DNA from 2 places in the Paenibacillus sp. Y280 genome. Region 2 is predicted to be linked to the other one. Evidence: a T-box and tRNA genes for the amino acid it is inferred to sense, from the RefSeq annotation. Region 2 holds a T-box; the other holds one or more tRNA genes.
The links. A T-box is a leader RNA that pairs with one kind of tRNA and senses whether it is charged. The one in region 2 lies ahead of leuS (leucine--tRNA ligase), so its partner is inferred to be a tRNA-Leu.
Positions count from the first base shown of each region.

Region 1: it encodes a tRNA-Leu, which carries the amino acid that the T-box ahead of leuS (leucine--tRNA ligase) is inferred to sense. The anticodon was not compared.

Region 1 covers NZ_JBXCIW010000006.1:92,660-102,731, forward strand. The annotation lists gene AC1TPC_RS09910 (acyltransferase family protein) at 1-912, shown strand, start outside; gene AC1TPC_RS09915 (hypothetical protein) at 1,435-1,773, shown strand; gene AC1TPC_RS09920 (hypothetical protein) at 1,784-2,116, shown strand; gene AC1TPC_RS09925 (restriction endonuclease) at 2,320-2,967, shown strand; tRNA gene AC1TPC_RS09930 (tRNA-Leu) at 3,136-3,219, opposite strand; gene AC1TPC_RS09935 (xanthine phosphoribosyltransferase) at 3,302-3,904, shown strand; gene AC1TPC_RS09940 (Rrf2 family transcriptional regulator) at 4,010-4,432, shown strand; gene AC1TPC_RS09945 (divergent polysaccharide deacetylase family protein) at 4,610-5,512, shown strand; gene AC1TPC_RS09950 (N-acetylmuramoyl-L-alanine amidase family protein) at 5,477-6,178, opposite strand; gene AC1TPC_RS09955 (YqzE family protein) at 6,320-6,514, shown strand; gene AC1TPC_RS09960 (hypothetical protein) at 6,505-7,398, opposite strand; gene AC1TPC_RS09965 (YqhG family protein) at 7,524-8,483, opposite strand; gene AC1TPC_RS09970 (DEAD/DEAH box helicase) at 8,480-10,072, opposite strand, start outside.
Region 2 covers NZ_JBXCIW010000007.1:1,820-11,891, forward strand. The annotation lists gene AC1TPC_RS10985 (DUF2243 domain-containing protein) at 1-4, shown strand, start outside; gene AC1TPC_RS10990 (cytochrome c oxidase assembly protein) at 1-776, shown strand, start outside; gene AC1TPC_RS10995 (CBO0543 family protein) at 916-1,368, opposite strand; gene AC1TPC_RS11000 (LysE family transporter) at 1,525-2,154, shown strand; gene AC1TPC_RS11005 (amino acid permease) at 2,140-3,495, opposite strand; gene AC1TPC_RS11010 (hypothetical protein) at 3,825-4,241, shown strand; T-box leader at 4,308-4,558, shown strand; gene leuS (leucine--tRNA ligase) at 4,640-7,078, shown strand; gene comER (late competence protein ComER) at 7,127-7,966, opposite strand; gene AC1TPC_RS11025 (ComEA family DNA-binding protein) at 8,155-8,688, shown strand; gene AC1TPC_RS11030 (homocysteine synthase) at 8,782-10,072, shown strand, end outside.

The DNA.
Region 1 (10,072 bases), on a different contig from region 2:
TCTATATTGCTAATCATGCTCCTAATGAGCATATTATCACCTAGCAATATTACAGGAGTAAGCGATTGGGCTAATACGATATGGTCAACTCCTTTTACAACTGAGATGATTGTCAATCATTTCATTCTTTTAAAAGAGTTTGACACTATGAATCTAAATCCTGTCATATGGTCGCTAATTCATGAGATGAGAATTTCTTTAATATTCCCTCTGATTATGTGGCTAATAGTTCGCAATAATAAAGGCGTTAATGCGATTATTTTATTTTCTATACCTGTCATATACTTTTTGAGTTATTATATCCTTCTCAATTTGTTTTCCTACGATATAACATCATTCCGTGCTGGTTATTCTTCTTATCTACTCACACCACACTATGTTGCGTTCTTTATGTTAGGAGCTTTGCTTGCAAAATATAAGAGAGATTTCAGTGAACGATATAACAGATTATCATTTGCCTTCAAAATTGCATTATTAGTTATTGGATTGACTCTTTATATGTACGTTTGGCTAGTGCTGCCTAATCATTCTTTGTTGCATATGTTTATAATAAATGATTGGGCTATTGCTTTAGGATGTTGTATCTTCATATTATTTAGTTTAAACTCTAAAACATTAAAGTCGATTTTACTGTTTAAGCCAATACATTTTGTAGGTAAAATATCCTATAGTGTTTATTTGTATCATTTAATTGTAATGTTGACACTCCTATATTCATTATCTGGAAAGATGCCAGTCATATCAATTTTAGTTCTTTCATTTATTGTTTCATTTGTTATAGCAACGATAATGTATTATTTGGTTGAGGTTCCATCTGTAAAATTGGGGAGACTTTTAAGCACGAAACTCATGCCTGACCATTCGATCATTCCAAAAACAATTGAATTCGAAAATCAGTCAGTAGGGGAGTGATGGAATTATTATTTTAACTTGTGAGAAGTACTTGAGCGCAGTTTTGATAATGGAAAAAAAAGTAAATAACAATAATTAAACATATTGTAATAAGAGTTTGATTTCATTCACTGAAAATTGTATCAAATTAGGAGCGTATATCATGGATTCGATATTATTTATTGCAACGTGGGCAATTGTAGGTATTTTTATTGGTGGGGTAATAGTACTGATTAGAGCTAAATTCAAGAAGTAAGGAATTACGAATGTGTCTCTTAATTTGTATGATGAAGTGTGAAAACAGCCACATCCAAGAAGGAAGTGACTGTACTCGTTATTCAACTAAAGCACCCGATAGTTTAAGTGTAATAATTCACAATTTTCCTATGCGAATTTTAATTAAATGGATTTTCTAAAGTATTAACTTCTTGGTATATTATTATTGGATCAGAAATTATACCATATTTTGTAGCAAGTAATATCAAAATTGGATGCTTTTCTATGAACTACTGTAAATATTTGAATGTGAACCAGTATTATTAGATGCTGAAATTAAGAATTTATCTTTTATATATAACCAAGCCACTAACTAGGTTCTCAAATAAAAATGAGAAGTTTGTTGTCACCATTTCACCTTCCTCAGGTCAAGTGAAAGTAAAGGCTGAGGATTTGCGTTCAGATGAAGTTATATCTTATTTTGATTTGAAAAGAGTAGACAGATTTGAAATTGTGGCGAACAAACAAGAACATTCTAGTGTTTTAATCACGCTGTGCCAAGATGAAATTCTACAAACATTAGAAATTGATTTTAAGCCAAGATTTAAGGCAGTTTTTAAGGAACATTTCGTTAGAAAAACATGGAATTTATCTACAAACGGTTGAGGGTGAATATATGACACTTAGTAAAAAACGATCTAGGAAAATAGTTGTAGAAGATGAAGAATACAGGTGGATTATCTCCGCAACTACAAGAGGATGTATCTTGTTAGTAGCAGAACATGGGCAGGAACAGGGACGAAGAATTGAAGTGCATATAGAATCAGATACTAATGATTATTGGGTCGAATTTCCATATGTTGATGATTTGAACTTAAAAATATTAAAACCAAAAGAAGTTGCTATTATTATTTTAGAAGCAATTGAACAAGGGTGGAAACCAAGGGAAAAGGGATTAACACTCGTTTTTGATTGGGTTGGAAATAAATTAGTAAGAAGGAAAGTATAGATTTTATTCAATAAATGAGAAGCTATAAAAGCATCATCATCCGATGGTGCTTTTCTTAAGCCTATGAGTGTGTATGTGAACTCTATCCTGTTTCGACAAACCATGGTAAGATTTAACTATTAATTCATTGAGTAGTAGATCGAATGGTCTAAGTTTCATTACTCTATTCATTGATATATAAAGTTGAGATGGAGGTTTCTTTTGTGATTGGTTACATCGTATTAGCTTTAATCATCGGCTTTTGTGTGGCAGCTATTATTGGGTTTAAAGTAAGAAATAAACCGGATAATAAGAGTTTTAGTCAGCCTTTTGAAGAAAATTATAACTTAAAGGAAATTGATATTACAGATATTGACAAGATGGAAGACGGCTCTGAGTTTGAGATGTATCTGTATAGGCTTCTGATTGAGCTGGGATACTCAGGCGTTTATAAGACAACGAATAGTAGAGATTTTGGAGCAGATGTGGTTTTTACTGATCGTGAGGGTATAAGAAATGTAGTACAGGCCAAGCGATACTCTGATTCTGTTGGCATTAGCGCTGTGCAGGAAGTATTCTCATGTATGCGTTATTACAAAGCTAAGAAGGCAATTGTGATTGCGACAGCCACTTTCACAGAACCATGTGAAACCCTGGCAGGAGTAAATCATGTAAAGCTGCTTGATAGAGCTGATTTGATAAAAATTATGGATGCATTCAAGGAAGATGATATAGCAGCGGCTAAAGGAATAATTGAAGCAGAGCCAAGAATGATATTGGAGTCTTGGAGTGAAGCTAATAGTAATGTCCTGCATGAAATCAGGAAGGACTACAAGGCTGAGAAGTACGTAAAGTCAGTGATGGGAAAGTAATGGATGTGCTAACGACTAACTTCGCTGTTGGTCGTTTTTATATGTTTTTTAAGCAACAAAAAAACCACTGATTATTATAATAATCAGTGGTTTGTATTTACAAAATGGAGTCAATCATTGACCATTAGATTAAACTTCGTCTAAAATAGTCTGTAAACCTAATTAGGATGCGGTCGAGAGGACTCGAACCTCCACGGCTGTTACACCACTAGAACCTGAATCTAGCGCGTCTGCCAATTCCGCCACGACCGCGTATTTTGTTTCAACAGAAAATATCTTAACATTAATTACGTGTAAATGTCAACAAAATTTTATATAAATGGAGGAATATGCTGTGAAGCAATTAGAGCAAAAAATTTTAGAGGAAGGAATTGTCCTAAACGGGAATGTACTGAAAGTGGACTCCTTTCTCAATCATCAGGTTGATCCGCAGCTTATGCTCAGCATTGGCCAAACCTTCGCTGCTTTATTTGAAGAAGAAGGCATTACAAAGGTACTTACGCTTGAATCCTCAGGCATTGCGCCGGCTGTCATGGCTGCATTAACGATGAATGTTCCGCTGCTCTTTGCACGCAAGCGCAAGTCGTTAACGCTCAAGGACGATCTTTATACCGAGAAGATTTATTCCTTCACGAAGCAGGAGGAGAGCGAGGTTACCGTATCGCGCAAATTTATGTCTGAGGAAGATCGCGTCCTTATCATTGATGATTTTCTAGCGAACGGCGATGCTGCGCTTGGCTTGGCGCGCATCGTTGAGCAGGCGGGTGGTACGGTGGCGGGTATCGGCATCGTCATAGAGAAGGCGTTCCAGCCAGGACGCGAGAAGCTTATCGAGCTAGGCTATCGCGTACATTCCTTGGCGAGGGTGGCTTCGTTGGCAGATGGGAAGGTAACCTTTGCTGCTGAGCCTGTTGCGCAAACCGCGTCAAAAGTTTGACAATGGATGCACCGTGTAACTATAATGCTTACATGGCAACCGGCTGGACAGTCAATTTTGTCGCGGGAAGGTATCATCATTATTTTTTGACAGGCGGTGAATGCGTTGACTAGCAATCGATTTGCGGTAGCGGTTCATATTTTGACCTTATTGGAGACAAATAAGGCGGCACGACTGACTTCAGATTATATTGCTGGCAGCGTGAATACGAACCCTGTCGTCATTCGCAGAATTATTGGATTGTTAAATAAAGCTGGCCTCGTCGCTACAAGCGCTGGCGTGGCGGGAGCCGTCATAACTAGACCGGCAAGCGAAATTACGCTCTTGGATATATACAATGCTGTCCATAACAATGGTCAAGACGAGCTGTTTGCTATTCATGAGAAGCCGAATCCGGCATGTCCGGTTGGCCGAAATATTCAATCATCGCTTGAAGCGGCTTTTAATGAAGCGCAGCAGGCGATGGAAAATAAACTTGCCAACATTACGCTTGAAGCAGTCACGCTGGATGTCGTGAGCAAGTTTTAATCGAATCGACTGCAGGAAGAAGAGGCCTAGCTCTAGAGTGGGCCTCTTTCTTTTGCTCTTTTTTCGTTTATTGCGACATAAACCAAAAGCAAAATTTCCTAAGACTTCTATATTTTAAGCATATTTTCCAGCCTCTTCACAAACAATGATAGTAAAAGATGAGGGGTGTATGCAGCAATGAGCAAACAGGATGGATGGTCTGATAATATGAACGTGGAAAAGAGAAGCAGAAACAGGCGTTTACTCATGATGTCGGCTATTGCTGTGATGTGTATGTGCAGTTTAGTTTTCGCTGTGAGCAATGCTGGATATGATCGAATATATGCTCAGTCTGCGTTAAAGCATAGGGCAGCTGCTTCAGAGGAGAAGGAAGTTCGGACTGTCGCGATCGTAATTGACGATTTTGGCAACGGGATGAACGGCACGTCGGAAATGATGAAGCTTCCGGTGAAAATAACGGCAGCGATTATGCCCTTTATGCCGACAACTAAGCGGGATGCGGAGGCAGCGCATAGGCTTGGACACGATGTGATCGTCCATATGCCGATGGAGCCGAATAAGGGACTGAAAAAGTGGCTTGGTCCAGGTGCGCTTACGACGGATTTGAGCGATGCAGACGTTCGCAAGCGTGTGGAGGATGCGATTAACGATGTGCCGCATGCAATCGGCATGAATAACCATATGGGTTCTAAGGTGACGGCTGACGAGAGAATAATGCGAATCGTGCTAGGCGTATGCAAGGAGCGGGGTTTGTTTTTTCTCGATAGCCGAACGACCTACAAAACGGTTGTACCCAAAATAGCGGCGGAGCTCGGTGTCCCGATTGTTTCCAATGATGTTTTTCTCGATGATGTCTACACGGTTCAGCATATATCAAAGCAAATTAACGAGCTGCGCAAGCATCTGGAATTGCACGCGAGCTGCATCACCATCGGACATGTTGGACCTGCGGGACTCAAGACAGCAGCCGTTCTGCAGCAGTACATTCCAGCGATGCAGCAAAGTGTGCAATTTGTGAAGCTGACCGAGCTGGTTAGAGGCGGTTCAATGAACGATCCATTTGTATTGCCCAATTCCTGAGGCGATAGCGGCTGCAACCTCTTGCTGACGCTGTGGATTGGTAAGCATGGTTCGGTCTTTAACACTGCTGATAAAGCCCATTTCGACAATAACGGCAGGCTGCTGAACGCGATTGAGCAAATAAAACGGCTTTCCCTCCCGCGGGAGGAAGGCTGTATTTTGCTGTCGATTAAGCGCATCCTGAATGCAAAAAGCGAGCAAGGAGCTTTCTCCGCTGCTCTGATGCAGAACGAGAGGGCCATGCTGCGAGCTTTTTTTCGACCAATTCACATGGAGGCTAACGAGCAGCTCGCTCTCAATCTCCTGCGTAAGCTGATGGCGCTGCGACAAGTCCTTGCGATGCCTGGAGCGTGTAATATGCCAGCGATTGTCATCACTTAACGCGTAATCGGCAGTTCGATTTAGAACAGAGGGAATATTTTGGCTGCGTAAAATAAAATATAGCTTGCGGGCGACTGCTAAATTGATGTCCTTCTCGAGAATATCGGCAGAGGATGCCCCTCCGTCGATGCCGCCATGCCCAACATCAATGATCACGACCGTAGACGGCAATGCCCAATCCGGATCGGTACCGACCGGCAGAAGAGGCCAAGCTTGAGCGCTTGATGAGCTGGTAAGAGCTGCAAGCCACAGCACGATAATGCCGAGTGCTATTTTACGAAGCATAATAAATTTTCCTCCAGATCACTTTGACTTACCGTATAGCGTGGCTTTTTGGAGGAAAACTCATGCATGTTTACATTCGATTGCTGCAGGGCAAACTTTATAACATCATCTTATTCGAATAGGGAGAGAGGAGCTGGGCAAATGGCGAAGGGCGATGAGTACGTAAAATATGTGACTGAGCGGTTTGTGAACTATATGGAAACACCGAGGGAAGAAAGAAAGCAACAAAGAACGTCAGCCAAAGCGCGTAGAGAGCCATGGCTGACGAGGTGGTTCGGATATGGGCCTATGAGCATTATGCTATGGTGGCGAGGCAGATCTGAGCGTCATCGGTAAAAATGGCCAAGCTCGATCAGCAGCGTTAAGGGGATATAACGGCGATCTGAGCCATTCTCATCTGCTTCAAGCGCCACGTAAATAGATCCTGTATTCCATTTGTTATAGCCGACTACCGACCACACATATAGCATTTGGCCATCGAACAGCTCAGAGGTATAGCGGAGTTGTTCTTTGTTGTTGAGATTGGTGAACAAAGAGGAATAAGAGCTGGTGCTTAATGGAAGAGGCTTCTTGGTCAGCCATGGCAGCTTCGCAAACGTGTTGAATGAGGAAATCGTTACTTGCTTCAAGAGGGTCGCGTGATCAGCTACTGCCATTTGCTTCGCATTCGTCAATTTCATTGTTGACGCTGCTTGCCAATCGCTTGGCTGCACGGGCAGCACCTCGCCGCTAGCGGCATCTGTGTAATAGGTTTCCTTATCCGCTGTTATTTTCCAGGCAGCCAGAAGCGGATGAATATAAAGGGCTTCGGTGTTGGAGGCGGGCTGCAACAGCTCCAGCTGCTTTATCGATCTAGAAAGTGTACGCTCATCGAATAAAGGGTTATGGCTTGTCCCATATTCGCCGAGTTGGAATCCGCCAGCCTCAACGGCATGAACAATGAGGTATCCAACCGTTTCGCTGTTTTGCTTCACAAGGACAAGCCAGCTGTGTGTACCCGGTCCAATCGGTGAAATATCGAGTGAAGATTTTTTCCATGCTTCAAAAGATGGCGCTTCGGCAAGCTCGTCCACCCAGCGCTGCGCTTGCTGCTCAAGCGGCTCATAAGCCGTCGCACGATTTGCTATGGCTGCCGCAGGCTGCGGCTGCAAACCGCCGGCATATAATACAATAGCGGTTAACACACAAGCCGCTGTTAGCTTAATCAACTTTTTTTGCATCCTTTTATCACCTCTATGCTATTGTAAGGGACATGCTTTAAGAAGGCTGTTGCAACCTGTCGCGAGATGGCGGCCTTGCGACCGCCTTTTTTTGACGTATCCATGGGGAAATCGTCTAATTACCGTCAATCGATGCCCTCGAGATGAAAGATGCCGCAGTTAATGGCGGACGCAGTCACACGGGGCTCGTATTGCCACTTAATTTCGGATTGCCGTTGTTCGAATTGCTCGCGAATCGCCGGCTTATTTTCTTCAAGCGAATTCTTTATAAGCGGCTCGTAATAACCGCTGATCCGCTCGAGCTCCTCCTCGAGCCTGGCTGAGGCACTCTCAGCCCAGCTGTAATCATAGCTGCGAAGCTTTCGCTCGAGCGCCTGCTCGACGATGCCAAGCGCCTTGTTGAAGGAGATGCCGTTTTTGGTGATATGGATATTGGCTGGCAGGCGCGGTGTAAGCTTGTGAGTGAGCAGTCGATCATAAAATAACTCCACGCACTGGCCGGTCGCAAGTGAAACCCCGTAGCTGTGAATCTCCTCGCGCTTGCGGTCGCATGCGAACTCAACTCGCATGTTGACGCCCAGCCAGGCGGTATACGGCGTAGAGCTGAAAGGATTGCTGCTGCGCTTATCCGGCTCCTGAAAGAGATACACGAAGCTGCCCTTCGCTTTGGCTGCATCAAACAGCATATCCAGCTTGCGCGCGCCAAAGTACAAATCTTCGCGCGGGACGCGGGCAGGCGCGGCCAAGCTGCCATGCACGAAGCCAAGTGAGCGTCCAAGCGCGGCATTTGCCGCCGCATCTTGAGACGTGATAGCTGGATCTTGCGGAATGGCTGCAGCTTCATTTTTTTTCATTTCCTCAGCAGCGTCATATTTGTTCTTATCCGTCACAAAGAGGAAAGTCATCGTCTCAGGCTCCGCGCCGACTCGGTCCACGAAGCTCCAATAATAGGGCCGATTCGTAAGCTCGCGGTCAGCGAGAGGAGAGAGCTTGACCGTAAAATGGATGGGCGATTTCTCTAAAATAGAGCACTCTGTCGCTTCTAGGTAACGATTTACGAATTTGTGCACTTGCTTCTCGTTCAAGGCTGCACCTCCACGGTTTGTCCAAGCGAATCCAAATTGACGAGCAGATCGGGACTTGCTGGCTGCGGAGTTTCGCCTGTCATCACCTCGTCGCGAATCCGGCTAAGCGAGGAGCCTAAATGATTGATTTTGTTTTTTAATTCCTTTTCATTGCCAGCTTCAAGCAGCATTCGTGCAAGGCGCTGCTCAAGCGAGCCGTCCCCCTTCTCAAAGCGCTCCAAGATATGATCCAGCTCTCCAATGACAAGCTCGAACAGATTGATTTTTTCATGCAAAAGATTGACGATATGCTCCTCGATCGTGCCGATGGTGCATAGATTGTAAATTTTGACGTCTTCCTTCTGGCCAAGGCGATGGACGCGCCCAATGCGCTGTTCCACACGCATCGGATTCCACGGCAGATCGAAATTGATCATATGGTGGCAAAATTGCAGATTTATGCCTTCGCCGCCAGCTTCTGTAGCGATCAAAATTTGCGCGCGGCCGCGGAATAAATCCATCATCCAGTCCTTCTTGCCGCGGTTCATGCCGCCTCGATAGGGAACGGCAACCATATTTTGCGCGCGGAAAAACTGAAGTAAATATTCCTGAGTTGCCCGGTACTCGGTGAAAATGATGACCTTGTCATTCATTTCCTTGACAAGCTCCATCGCTTTTTCCGCTTTCGTATTTGCTTTGATATTGCGTATTTTCTCTACGAGCTCCCAAATTTTTGGACGCATTGGAGAATCCTCTGATGTCTTCTTAAACAGGTTGACCAGCGTCAAAAATACGGCATCGCGGCTGCTGCATACTTCGCGCTGGAGCGTGACGAGGGAGAGCATGCTCGATAAATCGCCGCCGCTCTCTTCATAGCGCTCTTTCACGAAGCCTGTAACCGCATCGTAGAGCGCCTTTTCTTCCTCTGACAGCGTAAGCGGAATATTTTTGACAAAACGTTTTGTAAAATGGATGCCGCCGTCTCCGCGCCGATTGCGAATCATAACGCCTGACAACGCTTCCTGCAGCTGATCCTCGTTTTTCGGAAGCCGCTTGTCGACAACAAAGTTCGCGGCGAAATCACTTTGCCCGCCTAGCTGTCCAGGCTTAAGCAGCGTAATGAGATTGAACAGCTCATCCATATCGTTTTGAATCGGCGTAGCCGTAAGGAGCAAGCAATATTTTTTACGCAACAGATTGGCGAACTGGTAGTTTGTCGTCTTCTTGTTTTTCAGCTTATGCGCCTCGTCGATAATAATTATGTCGTAGTCGGTCCCAAGGACAAGCTCGCGATGGGGATCACGCTTAGCGGTATCGATAGAAGCGACGACAACATCATAACCCCATGTATGCTCCTTCTTCTGGGCAACGGCGGATATGCCGAATTTCTGATTGAGCTCGCGCACCCATTGAAGCACAAGGGAGGCAGGAACGAGAATTAAGATGCGCTTCGCTAGTCCTCGCACAATATATTCTTTGAGAACGAGACCTGCTTCTATCGTTTTGCCAAGGCCAACCTCATCGGCAAGAATGGCACGGCCGCCCATTTCATGGACAACCTTGCGAGCGGTGCTGATTTGATGCGGCATTGGCTCGAAGGATGGCAGCGA
Region 2 (10,072 bases):
ATGAGCATGGCAACAGAGTTCTTTTTGAACTAATTTCAGCGCTGCCGTTTGCAATAATCATAATTATTTATATAGTTTTGGCGATCGTATCCCAAAAATACTATAAACCGTTCTCGTTATACCGTTATTTCTATTGGATTTTCGGCGTACTTAGTGCAGCAGTATCAGTGGTTGGACCTTTAGCAAGTCGCGCTCACACTGATTTCTCGGCACATATGACTGTTCACCTCCTGCTTGGGATGCTTGCTCCACTCCTTTTAGCACTGGGTGCACCAATGACCCTCCTATTGAGATCGCTCAGTTTGAAACAAGCACGTGGACTTTCACTCATTCTGAGAAGTGCTCCTTTTCGGTTGCTATACGATCCGATTGTAACATCTATTCTCAATATTGGAGGACTGTGGTTACTCTACACAACAGACTTATACAACTTGATGCAACAAAGCTTAATGCTGCATATTTTGGTGCATATGCATTTATTCTTCGCGGGATATCTTTTCACATCATCAATCATATACATAGACCCTGCACCTCATCGAAAAAGTTTTTTTTATCGGACGCTTTTATTGCTTCTTGCCTTTTCTGGTCACGGAATATTGTCTAAGTACATTTATTCAAATCACCTTTCTGGCATACCTGCAGCCCAAGCAGAATTAGGAAGTATGATCATGTACTATGGTGGCGACATTGTTGATATTTTTCTTATCTCTATACTCTTCTTACAATGGTTCAATGCGACCCGACCTCAAATAGCGCTGAATCCTCATGCAAAATAAAGCAGTAAAGTATGAATACTTTACCTTGAAAATTTTAATTGAAAGACTAAAAAGGTACAGTCTCCTCCTATTTTGAGGTACTGTACCTTTTTTTCAAAATTGTGATTTTAATGGTTTAGGTATTCATAATACCAAAAACTCAACGCGTCTTATTAAATTTATCTTTGAAAAGTTGGTCATAAATTAAAACAAGACAGTACGGAATGACATAGGATACGAATGTCCAAAAGATATTCCAACCGTTCTCATAGGCAACTTTGTTAAATACAAAAAGTATGGCTTCCAACACGGTTAAAAAAACGGATGTAATGATAAGTATCAGAAATTTATTAATTTTGTATCTCTTAATTATATACACCATGTAACAAGCGGTTATCGGATAAAGTCCAATGTTGGAAGGTAATGCAGCAACTTCTTCAAGTACAAAAGGAGCGACTTTCCACCATTTAAAATGGTAGCCGATATCATTAACAGCAAAAGAAATAAGACCCGAAAAAGGAGCAATTCTAAGTAACATATTAAAGTCATGCTTTATTAGATATAAGCCAAGTATCCATGGGATTATAAAAAAAATGATGACATTAAAAAGCATATGTTTTACCTCCTGCATAGTATGATCATCCACATCAAATTAGCCTTATTACGATTAGATTCTTTAATTTAATTAGTTTTTTTTCATATTCTATTCAGTTGAGGAATAAGATGGTACGAGCATTCAATGTGATTATAGAAAAAGGAGTGTTCAAGATTGGGTGTATTGCTTGGTTATATCTTTTTAGGACTATCCTTATCTGCACCAATAGGACCTATTAATGCTGCTCAATTGGATGCGGGCATTAAAAAAGGCTTTTGGCATGCATGGTTGGTCGGACTAGGAGCGATGGTAGCCGATATCCTATATATGCTGATGGTCTATTTTGGAATCGTCCATTTCATTAATATTCCTTTTATGCAAACGTTTCTCTGGCTGTTTGGCAGCTTTGTGCTAATCTATACCGGAGTTGAAAGCTTGATGGGTATTGGACAAGCTATAGGATCTAGAAAAATCAGCGAGGGCAGCCGATTTAAATCGTTTCTTTCTGGTTTTTTAATGTCATTGTCCAATCCTTTGTCTATCTTGTTCTGGCTTGGAATTTATGGTTCTGTGCTTGCAGAAACGGCGGAAAAATATGATGCCAAACAATTGATTTTATATAGCTTTGCCATTCTTTTCGGTGTTTTTATTTGGGATGTAACAATGGCTGGAGCAGCAAGTACTGCCCGTAAATGGTTAACGGAACGTATTCTGAAAGGTATCGCTATATTATCGGGTTTATCGCTGATTGGATTTGGGCTTTATTTTGGCTATAAAGCCATAGATGTTCTATTTTTTAAATAAAGACTTCTCAGAAAGTGGTACGGCTTTCTTCCATTTTTTCCTCATTAGCCAAGTTACGATTGAAATTATAATTAGAAACCCCATACTTACCATGAAACCAGGCCTGCTAGTATGATGAAATAACGAACCGATTACTGCCATACATAGAATGAACATTCCAAGGATTCGTTTTGTTTTCCCCCATGTAGTGAGCTTTAATATGCTGCCTGAGGATAAGAGAATGAAAATCCAATTGTAAAGAAGCATTAAGCCAGCAGCTGTCGTGAAATACTCGTAAATCTCTCCAGGCAGCAGCATTGCGCAAATGATTGACACAAGAAGTCCAGTTGTCGTCAATCCAATAGCGAGAAGCGGACGGTCCTTTGCTTTTTGGGCAAAGAGCGAAGGTGCGTCATTATCTTCCGCTAAAGTAACGAGCATACTCGTAACTGCAAAAAGTGAAGCGACCATCGTAGAAAAACCGGCAATGATCAAAATCCCGATAAATAGATGTGGTACGAAAGGCAGCTCATATTGATTGAGTGCGAGTAAAAAAGGACTTTTCTTAGTGTTTAGTTCTTTCCAGGAAATTAGGGTAATCGTGAGAATTAGGGACGCCACATAAATGATTGCCAGTAAACCAAGCATAACTTTTCCTGCTTTTGGCGCATCCTTGGGTTCTCGCAGTCGCATAGCCATAATACCCATAATCTCTATTCCGCCAAAAGCATAAAAGGCAAAAAGCAAGGAAGACCATAAGCCCATGATGCCTTTTTCGAAAAAACTTTCGAACGGAAATGCAGGACTAGATTTGCCTTTTCCCAGCAAGCCGAATAGAGCCAGTATGGCGATCACAATAAACATTACAATCGCAGATACTTTAATAATAGCAAATATATTTTCCATTCGTTCAAACCCTTTTGTTCCGGCGAATATGATGGATAATCCCAGAACTGCAAATATGGAAGCCAAAATCCAAATTGGAATGTTTGGGAACCAAAAACGAGAAAATAAGGATAAAGCGGTTAATTGACTGCCCATTATTAATAATTCAGAGGACCAATACACCCATCCGCTGCTAAAACCGGCCCATCGGCCATAGGCTTGTTTGGCATATGAGCGAAAGGAGCCCTTTATTGGATGTTCAGCTGTCATTTGCGCAAGCACATCAAAGACGAGATATGTGCCTATTGCAGCAGTAAGAAATGAAATTAATACAGCAGGACCACCTATTTTAATAGCTAATCCCGACCCGAGAAAATAACCTGTACCAATTGTACAAGCTACACCAAGCAAAGATAATTGCCACCATTGAAGTTTGTCATTGTTAGCATTAGACGATTTATTATTATTTTTTTTCATGTAGTTAGTCTCTCCATGTTAAAAAACTTCGTATTTTATATATATTTTTATTTTCGTTGATTCGGTTTCTCACAAAAAAATAGTATGCTCTTAACTTAAAAAAATATTCAATAAGTCTAAAACTGGAGGGAAACATTTCCCTCCAGCAGTTCGTCCTTAAGCTCGTTAGAAGAGTGATATGATGAATTCCAACCAAATGGATAAAGCGGAATAAGATGCAACAATTATTTGGAAATACTCGTATAAGAGGATGCGTGAGCCATGCATGTTCGGTGAGTGAGGAAATCTGCTCCGAGTCACTCCGATTATAGGAAGGTGTTGAATTGACCATGACGAGTATGAACTGGAGAAAATGGCTGATAGTTCTTACAGGTCTTCTATCTATAGCATTGGGCATTCTTTATGTTGCCGAAACAGGATCTAGCAACGGTTTTACAGGGTTGGAGTCCAGGACCGTACAAAATACCGTGCAATATTGGAGCAAAATCTCAATCGGCCTTGGATTTGTTTTGCTTACGATACTGCTGCTTAGACAGAAGATGAACCCTCAAGCAAACGACGGATTACTTATTATCGTATTGTCTTTGCTTTTTTTAATTCAGCTTCCACCGTTTGCATTGTGGCTGCTCGTCAGTTTATTTGGAACAGGGGCTTCGATCGGCTGGATTGCGGTACATATCGCGCTGCTCCTTCTTCTGGTCAGAATCTTTACATTAGGCCGCCGGAGCGGCACTTCTCATATATAGTACGGGCGCTCCTCTCTTGACACCGTACCGCGCGATCTTTATAATCGAAACTAACCATTTTATGCATATGGAGCGTTGAAGAGGAACAGTAATTTCGTAAGCAAGGCCTAGAGAGCCGGTGTTTTTAGGGTGCAAGCCGGACCTGCTGCGAAATGAAGCTCGCCTTGGAGCTGTGCGAATAAAGAGGTCGGTGCGAGGCATCGATTGCGAAAAAAGCACCGTCTGGCCTGCGTTAAAGGCGACAAGTGAGCGATAGGCAAAGCATGCCTGCCGCTAACTAGGGTGGTACCACGGGAGAACAACCTCTCGTCCCTAGCGTTAATCGCTAGGGGCGGGAGGTTTTATGTTTTTTTGAAGATGCATACGTACAGCACATAATTTTTAGGGGGATATCTCAAATGAGTCAAGAACAGCAATTTCACGGCTACAATCCGCTTGTTGTCGAGCCGAAGTGGCAGCAATACTGGGATAAAAACAAAACATTTCAAACGACAGAAGAAGCGGACAAACCGAAGTTTTACGCACTCGATATGTTTCCGTATCCATCCGGGGCGGGTTTGCATGTAGGTCATCCGGAGGGCTACACCGCTACGGATATCGTATCCCGTTACAAAAGAATGAAGGGCTACAACGTGCTTCATCCGATGGGCTGGGATGCCTTTGGCTTGCCAGCGGAGCAGCATGCGCTTGATACAGGCCAGCATCCACGCGATATTACGTTCAAAAATATCGATAATTTCCGCCGTCAAATTAAATCGCTTGGCTTCTCATACGACTGGGACCGCGAGATCAGCACGACTGATCCCGAATATTACAAATGGACGCAATGGATTTTTATCCAATTGTACAATAGAGGACTTGCATACGTTGCCGAGGTTTCGGTTAATTGGTGCGAGGCGCTTGGAACTGTTCTTGCTAATGAAGAAGTAATCAATGGCCTTAGCGAGCGGGGCAGCCACCCGGTTGTGCGTAAGCCGATGCGCCAATGGATTTTGAAAATTACCGAATATGCAGATCGTTTGCTGGATGATCTGGAAGAGCTCGACTGGTCGGAGAGCATTAAGGATATGCAGCGCAACTGGATTGGTAAGTCGAAAGGCGCTGAGGTTACTTTCGAGATTGACGGACATGATTCGGCATTGGTCGTATTTACGACTCGCCCGGATACATTGTTTGGCGCGACTTATTGCGTCTTGGCGCCAGAGCATGAGCTTGTAGCGCAAATCGTAACCTCAGAGCAAAAAGCGGCTGTAGAAGCTTACCAAGAAGCTGCAGCGCGCAAGAGTGACCTAGAGCGTACCGATTTGGCAAAAGATAAATCAGGCGTATTTACAGGCGCTTATGCGATCAATCCTGTGAATGGCGTAAAAACGGCAATTTGGATAGCGGATTACGTGCTTGCCGGCTATGGCACAGGCGCTATTATGGCCGTACCAGGTCACGATGCACGTGACTGGGAGTTCGCGAAGCAATTCGACCTTCCGATCGTTGAGGTTGTTGGGGGCGGAGATATTACGAAGGAAGCTTATGCAGGCGATGGACCGCATGTGAATTCCGACTTCTTAAACGGCTTGACTAACGTGGACGCTATTGCAAAAATGATCGAGCATTTGGATGCTGCAGGCAAAGGTAAGGGCAAAATAACTTACCGTTTGCGCGATTGGCTGTTCAGCCGCCAGCGTTATTGGGGCGAACCGATTCCAATTATTCATCTGGAGGACGGCACGATGAAAACCGTGCCTGAGGACCAGCTGCCGCTCTTGCTGCCTGATGTTGATGCGATAACGCCTTCAGGCACTGGCGAGTCTCCGCTTGCAAGCGTTACGGAATGGGTCAATACAATTGACCCTGAGACGGGTATGAAAGCACGCCGCGAGACGAATACGATGCCGCAATGGGCCGGAAGCTGCTGGTACTACCTGCGTTTCATCGATCCGAAAAACGACAAGCAGCTGTGTTCGCCAGAGAAGCAAAAGGAATGGCTGCCGGTTGACCTTTATATCGGCGGTGCTGAGCATGCGGTGCTTCATTTGCTTTACGCACGTTTCTGGCATAAGGTGCTTTATGATATCGGCGTAGTTGATACGAAGGAGCCGTTCCACAAGCTCGTAAACCAAGGGATGATTCTTGGCAATAACAACGAGAAAATGTCCAAATCACGCGGCAACGTCATTAACCCTGATGATATCGTCAATGAGTTTGGTGCTGACACGCTCCGTATGTATGAAATGTTCATGGGGCCGCTTGAAGCGACTAAGCCTTGGAACACAAACGGCGTCGAAGGCACGTACCGTTTCCTTAGCCGTGTATGGCGTTTGTTCGTAAACGAGGATGGCAGCCTAAACGCTAAAATCGGAGATGGCGATACAAGCGATGCTTTCAAGCGCACTTGGCATCGTTCCATTAAGAAAATGACAGAGGATTATGAAGCGCTTCGCTTCAACACGGTCATTAGCCAACTGATGATTTTCGTTAACGAAGCATACAAAACGGAAGTGCTGCCGCTTGCGGCTATGGAGCAATTCGTGCAATTGATTTCGCCAATTGCTCCGCATATCGCAGAAGAGCTATGGGAGAAGCTTGGTCGCAAGGATTCACTGACTTACGCTTCATTCCCGACGTTTGAAGATGCATGGACAGTGGATCAAGAGGTTGAAATTGTTGTCCAAGTTAACGGCAAAATCGTCGACCGCGTATCCATTGCAGCAGATATGGACGTTGCAGAAATGGAAAGCTTGGCGAAGGAGCTGGAAAAAGTGCAAGAGCTGATTGCCGGCAAAACGATTCGCAAAGTCATTGCGGTAAAAGGCAAGCTTGTCAACATCGTCGCTAATTAATCAATGAGTGCAAATAAAAGAGGTGAACGGGCATTAGCTGAAGAACAGCTATTGACCGTTCACCTTTTCGCCTATGAAGGCAGTTGAAACCTTGATTACATCTTCATCGAACTTGTCATGCGTCGTGCGGATAAGCTGATTGAAGACGCCGTCCGTCTCGCGGCGCAGCAGATGCAATGCTTTTGCAGTAATGCCTCCAGGCACAGCCACCCTTTCCTGAACATCTGCTGGCGTTAGCCCGCCCTCGGTTAGCAGAAGACCTGTGCCAAGCAGCATGGCGCTGGCTACTCGAAGAGCTTCTTCGCGGCCGATACCCGTTTCCTGAACGGCTGCATCGACAAATTGCTCGAGCAGGAAGGAGATGAAGGCAGGTCCGCAGCTTGACAGATCCGATACGATGCGTGTATAGCCCTCATCTATTCGAAGCGGCTCGCTTATGTTGGACAACAAATTCTCAAGCCGCGCTTTGTCTTCCTCATCAACCGACTGGCCGTAAATGCAAAGCGATGCTCCGCTCCACACATAATTCGTGATGCTCGGAATCATCTTTGCGATCTTGCAATCGAGCTCACCCTCCAGATGGGAGATAAGAACAGGACTTGTGATGGAAACAACCATTTGGCCTGGTCTAATGACGGGCTTCAAATCATCGACGACCTTTTTGAATTCTAACGGCTTGACGCATAAAAAAACGATATCGCAGCCGCTGGCTGCTCCCGCATTCGTGTATTCGGCTCTCATGCCGGAATAACGGTCGGCCAAGGCTTGCGCTTTTGTAAAGGTGCGGTTGCTGACAGCAATTTGTGCTGGCGCTAACGCGCCTGATGCAATAAATGCTTCAATGAGCAGACTTCCCATCGTGCCAGTCCCGATAAATCCGACATTCATACTGAACCCTCCTATAGGTTTGGCGCGCGCATAACCGGAATCAGATCGTTCTAAAGGCATGCGCGAGCAAATCCCGAGTCAAAATTTCTGTATTTGTTTCGTTTGCTCTCTTACCTTATTCCTTAGTACTTGTTTTATATGTCACTATATGCCAAACAATATGTTGTTTGCAGAAAGGTCGGACTGAAATGAAGCCTTCTTCGATTGAAATGTCGAATAAACAGCTAATATTTGCCGCAGCGCTTATTATAGTGGCTGTTATTCTTTTAGCCTCAGCACTGATGGAACCAAAACAGGACGTCCCCGGGGAATGGGTGCCATTGAACGCTAAAGTAGAAACAGCGATTGCTTCGTTTGATCAGACTAATGAAAAGGAAGATTTACAGGAGTCTGCTGAGGAGAAAGCAGCAGAAATAACAGATGAGAAAATAAATGGAGATAAAGAAGAAAATAAAAAAGAAAATACTGATGAAAATCCAGAATCGCAAAAAGTGCAGATGGGTTTAGAAGAAGCGGGTGAGGAGAGCAAGCTTGATATTAATCGTGCTACAGCCGAAGAGCTTGATGCATTAAAAGGAATTGGCCCTGCGAAGGCAAAGGCGATTGTTCAGGATAGAGAGCAAAATGGAAAATTCATCTCGGTCGATGATTTGCTCCGAGTCAAAGGAATCGGACAGAAATTGCTTCTAGGCATTGAAGAGAGCATTGTAGCTCGTCCATAATTGTGAGAGAATGGAAGAAGCGGACTGTTATTTATTTCCGCTTCCATAATAGCTTCAGCTATTATTATTTCATTTTATGAAGGAGTCGAGGAAATGTCAGAACAACGCAAGCTTTCTCTTGATACGCTATCCGTCCACGGAGGCCAACAAATCGATCCGACTACGTTGTCGCGCGCAGTACCTATTTACCAGACGACATCTTACGGATTTAAAGATACGGATCATGCAGCAAATTTATTTTCATTGCAAGAATTCGGGAACATTTATTCCAGAATTATGAACCCGACATCGGACGTTTTTGAGAAACGCGTAGCTGAGCTGGAAGGCGCTCCGGCAGCCTTGGCGGTTGCTTCTGGCCAATCGGCAATTACATATGCGATACTCAACATAGCGGGTGCTGGCGATGAAATCGTTTCTGCAACAAGCCTTTATGGCGGAACGTTCAATTTATTTTCCATCACTTTAGCAAAGCTTGGCATTACGGTAAGATTTGTAGATCCATCGGACCCGGAAAATTTCCGCGGTGCCATTAATGAGCGTACAAAAGCGGTTTACGCTGAAACGATCGGAAATCCGAAGGGCGATGTCATTCATTTGGAGGCTGTTGCTGCAATCGCGCATGAGAACGGCATTCCTTTTATCGTGGACAATACGTTCCCAAGCCCGTATCTATGCAGACCGATTGAGCATGGCGCCGACATCGTTGTCCATTCAGCCACAAAGTTTATTGGCGGTCACGGTACGTCGATTGGCGGTATTATTGTGGACGGAGGCAAGTTCGATTGGAAGGCGAGCGGCAAATTCCCAGGCTTGACTGAACCAGACCCAAGCTACAACGGCGTTGTGTATACGGATGCGGTTGGTCCAGTCGCTTATATCATTAAAGCACGTGTACAATTGCTGCGTGATATGGGAGCCGCGATTTCACCGTTCAACTCCTTCCTGCTGCTGCAAGGTCTCGAGACGCTTCATCTTCGGATGGATCGCCACAGCTCGAACGCGCAAAAGGTTGCGGAGTTTTTGGAAGGGCATGAAGCGGTTGAGTGGGTTAATTACCCAGGCCTTCCGAGCCATCCGACCTACGAGCTGGCGCAAAAGTATTTGCCTAAGGGCAAAGGCGCGATTTTGACATTCGGCATTAAAGGCGGCGTTGAAGCGGGCAAGAAAGTGATTAATTCCGTGGAGCTGTTCTCGCATCTGGCGAATGTCGGCGATTCGAAGTCGCTTATTATTCATCCTGCAAGCACAACCCATCTGCAGCTGTCTGCAGAGCAGCAAACAAATGCAGGCGTATCGCCAGGCATGATTCGACTTTCGATCGGTACAGAAGGCATTGAAGATATTTTGGCTGATCTGGAGCAAGCGATTACGGCCAGCCAACAGA